2 regions of the Halobacillus sp. AWM4_238 genome follow, and region 2 is predicted to be linked to the other one. Evidence: riboswitches for the same ligand, from Rfam matches in the RefSeq annotation. Region 2 holds a riboswitch; the other holds the start of a gene.
What was found. Region 2 has a riboswitch for lysine ahead of ACXACN_RS10345 (Na+/H+ antiporter NhaC family protein). Riboswitches for the same ligand answer to the same signal wherever they lie in the genome.
Positions count from the first base shown of each region.

Region 1 (3,418 bases), 880 kb from region 2:
AAACCTGCCTCAAGAAAGCTGAAATCCATCGCGGTTCCTTCTAAAACAGTCTTTACAAACAACGGAAGCCCCATCGTCAAAGGGCCGACTAAAAAAAGATTCATGAAAATCGTTGTCAACACAACAAGTGAAATGACGCGTGAATGCTTTACATAGAGCAGCCCTTCCTTAAAATCATCCCAAAATCTTTTCTGTTCCTCCGATCCTTCTCGCACCTTGGGTACACGCATGAAGGAAATCAAAACACTCGCAACAATGAGCATGACCGCCGTTGTAGTAAACACAATTTCATAGTTTCCAAAGGCAATGAGAACTCCTGCAAGCATAGGAGCAAGGATAAATGATGTCTGATTAGTCATCTGAATGATCGAATTCCCTCTTGTTAGATTTTCTTTATGAATAATCGAAGGAATGACAGCACTTTCCGCTGCCCAGAAAAACGAATCCAGAATACCGAAGAAAAAAGCGAACGTCACAAACGTCCATAACGTGATTCCTCCGAAGAGAAACCATACGACAAGACCAATGAGCAGCACTCCACGAATAAAATCAGACAAGAACATAATCTTCGCCTTATCAAAGCGATCCGCGACCGTTCCACTGATAATCATAAAAAGCACACGTGGAATACTGACGGCAATATACAAAAAGCCCAGCGAAGCTTCTAAACCTAAGACATTGACGACATACCAGCTCTGGGAAAAAAGGAAAAAGGAGATGCCAAAACTTGATAAAAGCGCCGCGCCCCAAAGAAGTAAAAAATTTCGATTCTTGAATATGGAGGGAATCTCTCTCGTTTCCGTTTCTGACTGTTGCAATGCGATGTCATTAACTGTCATCTGAACCACACCTTCGTTTTATATTGGTTGATTCAATTGTATAAAACCTTCATGCCATCAACGATGTGCCAGAGAATGATTCCCCATCCGCCCCGAGACTGATTTCTTAAACCTCCTCCATAAAAGCTCCCGATTGCGGAAGACCCAGCTTCAAAATGTTTGTGTGAGGTTCTAGGGGCTGCGGGGAATAAATCGCTTTCCGCGGGAGCGCAGTGAGCCTCCTCGGACTACGTCCTGTGGGGTCTCACCCTGCACTTTTTTCCCGCAGGAAAGCGAGTGGCTTCCCAACCACCCCTTACTCTCAAATCAGCAACGATCCCCGAAAAGTCTCGAAACTAAGTCTTCCACAATCCTGCCAGATTGCTTAAGATAAGAACCAAAGAAATTTTGTCGAATCGTTTGTTCCCTTGTCATTCTACTTGTAAGATTTAGATTTTTTTGATACCCTTTCACTAACTAAATATTTTCTTATTTCAATTGATTTTGAAGTAAGGATAGAGGTGCAATGACATGAGTACACGTTTCGGAGGAGAATGAGCTCCTGAGATGAAGGTGGAAAGGGGAAATTGCCGAAGCGAAAGGGATCTCATCTCCCTGCTGCTGGTTCTGCTGCTGAACAAGTACAGGACTGTCATATAGGAAACTATATGGAGGGCTATCTTACGCAGGAACGGCTAAAAGTTTCTACGGCAGCAGCGACGCCCTCGTTGTTGCCGTTTTTATTTTTACTGCCGTAGGGCCCTCACAACCTCGAACGTATACAAAATTCTAAACAAAGGTGTGTGAGGTTATGAATTTCGGCCAAGTATTAACAGCGATGGTGACCCCATTTGACAGGGAAGAAAACATCGATTTTGAAGCAACGCGAACGTTAGTCAACCATTTGATTGCCAACGGTTCGGATGCCCTTGTTATTGCAGGAACAACAGGTGAATCACCGACATTGACGACAGAGGAAAAAGTGAGCCTCTTTAAATTCGTTGTCGAAGTCGTTGACAGAAGAGTGCCTGTCATTGCAGGTACCGGATCCAATAACACAAGAGCGTCCATTCAATTGACTGAAAAGGCTGAGGAGGCGGGAGTTGACGCCGTCATGCTCGTGACCCCTTATTACAACAAGCCAACACAAGAAGGTCTTTATCAGCACTTCACTACGATTGCCAAATCCACTTCACTTCCTGTGATGCTTTATAACATTCCAGGCAGAAGTGTCGTCAATATGGAGCCTGCGACTGTCATTCGCTTATCACAAATTAAAAATATCGTTTCCATCAAGGAGGCAAGTGGAGACCTTGATGCAGCGACGGAAATCATTCGTGAAACGTCCGCAGATTTTTCTGTGTATAGTGGTGAAGATTCCAATACGCTTCCATTCGTATCGATCGGAGGTACAGGAATCGTCTCTGTATCTTCTCATGTCATCGGAAATGAAATGCAGCAGATGATTCAAAGCTTCCGCGAAGGCGATTTTGCTTTTGCCGCCCGTCTTCACCAAAAGCTTGTTCCGGTCATGCATGCCATCTTCTCTGCCCCAAGCCCTTCCCCTGTGAAAGCGGCGCTTCGTGCGAGAGGCGTGGAGGTTGGCGGAGTCCGTCTTCCCCTTCTGCCGCTCTCAGAAGAGGAAGAAAAGCATGTGCTCAGCGAACTTGTAAAAGTGCAGCCAAAAGAAGCCGTTACCGCTTCATAAGAAAAACCGCCCAATCCGGGCGGTTTTTCATTTTTTGTGAACAATCTCATCGATGATTCCATATTCTTTCGCCTCGTCTGCACTCATGAAATAATCACGGTCCGTATCTTCGGCCACCTTTTCGACAGGCTGCCCAGTTCTTTCTGCGATGATTTCATTGATGTGCTGCCTTAACTTAATGATGCGTTTCGCCGATATTTCAATGTCAGCCGCCTGACCCCGTGCGCCACCAAGCGGCTGATGAATCATGATTTCACTATTAGGTAAGGCGAATCGCTTCCCTTTTGTCCCCGCCAGTAGAAGCATCGCTCCAAAAGATGCTGCCATCCCCGTACAGATCGTTCGTACCTCAGGCTGAATGTACTGCATCGTATCCAGAATCGAAAACCCTGCAGTTGTCGATCCACCTGGACTGTTGATATATACGGAGATATCCTTATCGGGATCATCGGCTGCGAGGTATAAGAGCTGGGCGACAATGCTGTTAGCCATATGATCGTTGATTTCTTCACTCACCATCACGATCCGGTCCTTCAAAAGTCGAGAGTAGATGTCATAGGACCTCTCCCCTCTGCTCGTCTGTTCAATGACATACGGAATGGTATTCATTAAATTTCCCTCCTTTACACTGCTAAAGAGAGGACGTTCAAAGGTGAATCTGGATACTGACTTCTGGAAGCAGGTTTGAGGAGAAGCGGAATTTTTTCAATTAGGACCGTTGGATCTTGTATGGTCAGCGTTCTGATTAACGTTTGGTAGAGAAGGTCGTCTTCTGATCGGGTTCGTATGACCTGAAGCCTTCCCGATTCCCGACATCTATGCAGATTATCCCGCGATCGCTTCAATAACGCCTTGACCCCTGTTTCTTTCATTTGAAGCAGCTCTGCAATTT
Region 1 covers NZ_JBSWSY010000002.1:2,890,627-2,894,044, forward strand. The annotation lists gene ACXACN_RS14335 (MFS transporter) at 1-839, opposite strand, end outside; lysine riboswitch at 1,327-1,505, shown strand; gene dapA (4-hydroxy-tetrahydrodipicolinate synthase) at 1,630-2,526, shown strand; gene clpP (ATP-dependent Clp endopeptidase proteolytic subunit ClpP) at 2,554-3,135, opposite strand; gene ACXACN_RS14350 (sigma factor-like helix-turn-helix DNA-binding protein) at 3,150-3,418, opposite strand, start outside.
Region 1: linked by a shared signal. The riboswitch ahead of dapA (4-hydroxy-tetrahydrodipicolinate synthase) and the one ahead of ACXACN_RS10345 (Na+/H+ antiporter NhaC family protein) in region 2 are both predicted to bind lysine.

Region 2 (3,418 bases):
AAGAAAGAGGCCTATGCCGTCCCGACCGAACATATGAAAAAAGATGTTGCAGTAACGAAAAAAGTCCAGGATATACGGTCTAAAGCTGTTCATGAACTTGGAACCCCTGTGGCCTATCTTCAAGAACCTCTGCATATTGCCTGGTTTCAAAACACCCCGCTTATGAGCCGTTTGACTGAACAATTACGTTTATGGACGTCGGCAGATATAGCGATGTTAAACGCAGGTGTGCTTCTTGATCACTTATCCGCTGGAGAAATCACGTATGAGGATATTCATCGCATCTGTCCCCACCCGATGAATCCATGTCTTGTGGAATTGAAAGGTGATGAGCTGATGGAAGTGATCCGAGCTGCTCATACGAAAGAACTTACAGAAATAAGGCTGAAAGGTTTTGGTTTCAGGGGTGAAGTGATCGGCAAGATGATTTTTGCAGGCATCGACATAGAATTGGAAATGGATGATGATGGAGAAGAACGTGTTAAGCGTGTCACCTTGTCTGGAGAGCCGCTTGATTACGATCGGACGTATCAGTTTGCTACAGCCGATACCTTCACATTTGGCCGTTTCTTTCCTGAAATTGCCTATGCCAAAACAAAGAAATATTTTATGCCGGAATTATTGCGAGATCTTTTATCTGAAGCACTTAAGTCCTAATACTTGGAGCTACCTTTGCAGGTAGCTATTTGTCCAAAGAATTGAATATTATGATCGCAAATTGTCATCTGACATCGGTAAGTTGATGCTTAAACCCTCCTTTTCTTTCATATAGATAGATGAGGAGGGTTGTTCTATGCCAAAAAAGAGTGCGACTACTGGCTCCACGATCGGAAAAAGGATTGTGCTTAGTCTGCTGTTTTTCGCCCTTTTCACAGCGTTAAGCCTCTGGTTTATTAACCGAGGCGTGACTCCTGCGCTTGTTGAAATTGCTGAAACAAAAGCTCAGCAGCTGGCTAGGGATGCCATTAATGAAGCGGTCAGCAAGACAATCGCTGAAGATTTACAATTTAATGACCTCGTGAATATGGAGAAGGATAATCAAGGAAACATTGTTTATATGGGATGGAACTCTGTAGTGGTGAACCGCGCGTTACGTGATACGACTATTCGCGTTCAAAACTTTTTAAAAAGGATGGAGCTTGGCGAGCTTCCTATGGAGGATACTTCATTAGAGCCGAATATAGATCCTGATCGAACGCAGGAAGAGTTAGGTGAACAGCCAGCCACACTTATTGAACTCCCTATTGGTGTAGCGACAAACAATAGCTTATTAGCCAACCTTGGTCCAAAAGTTCCTGTTCAATTAAGAGTGATTGGAGACGTTCAATCTGAAGTCGATATTAAGATGACAGAGTATGGGATTAACGCGGCATTATTTGAACTGACGATTCATTTTGAAGTGAATGTACGAATCGTCATCCCGTTTTCTACAGAAACGACGGTCGTAACCAACAATATCCCGATTGATCAAGCTACCATCCTTGGAAAAGTCCCAAATTTCTACGGAGGTATGGGAGGAGAAGGCGATCCATCATTTTCTTATCCTATGGACCCCTTGCAATAAATGCTTAGTATTGTTAAAATGGCTGAGAATTGAATATGCGTGACCTTATCAGATCGGTGAGGTAGAGGTGCAAACACCATCAGTAATCAATGGGAGCGAGACAAGCGACGATCATTGGTGGAAGGGGTTGTTTGCCGAAGTGTTTTGTAGTTCGTCATGCTATAGGACGCTGGTGTATATCTGAACAAGAGATACACTGTCATGCATGCTTTTGGGTGCATGGGGCGCTACTGATCGAAATGGAGGATAATCAAATTGCCACTTACAAAGGCAATGGTAGGTTATTTTCTATCATTGTCTTTTTTTATTCCTCATTTTTATCCGCAGTAGCCTTCCAATCCCGTTACATCAAGATTTACGGAGGGGAAACAACATGGAAGGAACCATCTATTCTTTAATTCCAGCAGTATTAATGTTAATCCTTGTTCTGCTGACAAGGAAAGTGATCCTATCTTTAGGAATCGGGATCATCGTAGGAGCATTCCTGCTCACACAAATGGATATCGGCGGAGGACTAGCGTTAATCTGGTCAATTTTCGCCAGCATTTTCGTCAGTGAAGGCGCACTGAATATGGGCAACATTTATTTGTTATCATTTTTATTCTTACTAGGAATTACGACCGCCTTCATGACAGCTTCAGGAGGAAGTCGTGCCTTTGGACGTTGGGCAGTCGAGCGCATTCGCACAAGGAAAGGTGCAACGCTTGTTCCGGCTCTCCTAGGAATCATCATTTTTATTGATGATTACTTCAATGCGCTGGCCGTAGGACAAGTGGCTCGTCCTGTAACCGATCGGTATAAAGTATCCCGAGCAAAATTGGCGTATTATATCGATTCTACATCGGCTCCGATCACTGTCATTTCACCGATTTCCAGTTGGGGAGCTTATATTATTGGGACAATTGGAAGTATCCTAGCTGCCAATGAAATTACACAGTACCAGGCTTTCGAAGCTTTCGTGTTAATGATTCCGGCAAATCTGTATGTATTTGCAGCATTGTTACTTGTGTTCTTGACCATTTACTTAAGGTTGGATTTTGGTCCAATGAAAGTTCATGAAAAGCGAGCCATTGAAAAAGGAGAATTAAACAACCCGGAAAGAGGGGATGTTCCTGGTGATTTGAATGATGAATTCAAAGAGCATAACCATGGCAAGATCTCTCATTTGATATGGCCAATCGTTGCTCTCGTTATCGGTACGGTTGTAACCATGGTCTTTACAGGAATGCAAAATACGGAAGGCAGCGTTAATCTTCTTTCCATTTTTGCCAACACTAATGTAAATATCTCATTGTTTACAGGTGGAGTCGTTTCTGTTGTGGTTGCGCTTGTTCTGTACATTAGCCAACCGAAGCCGAAGTCGGGCATTCCTCTAGTCTTTGGACAAGGCATGAAAGCTATGTTACCAGCGATTTACATCCTGGTGTTTGCCTGGATGATTGGTGACATCATCGGTCAGCTTCAAACCGGGGAATATTTAGCCCAGCAGTTCACTCAAGCAGAGATTGACCTTGCGTACCTGCCTTTGATTATCTTCTTGTTGTCAGGATTTATGGCATTATCAACAGGTACCTCTTGGGGAACATTCGGAATTATGCTTCCGATTGCAGGAGAAATCGCGGCCGTTTCCGATCCTACAATGATCTTACCAGCACTCTCAGCCGTGCTCGCGGGGTCTGTGTTTGGTGACCACTGTTCACCAATATCGGATACGACGATTCTTTCCTCGACAGGGGCGGGATCAAACCATATCGATCACGTTCTCACACAGCTACCCTATGCTATTATTGCGGCGGTGGCTGCCTCGATCGGCTATGTGATTTTAGGTCTCACTGGCGGTGTCTGGATGCCACT
Region 2 covers NZ_JBSWSY010000002.1:2,007,951-2,011,368, reverse strand. The annotation lists gene ACXACN_RS10355 (bifunctional metallophosphatase/5'-nucleotidase) at 1-657, shown strand, start outside; gene yunB (sporulation protein YunB) at 794-1,564, shown strand; lysine riboswitch at 1,619-1,802, shown strand; gene ACXACN_RS10345 (Na+/H+ antiporter NhaC family protein) at 1,938-3,418, shown strand, end outside.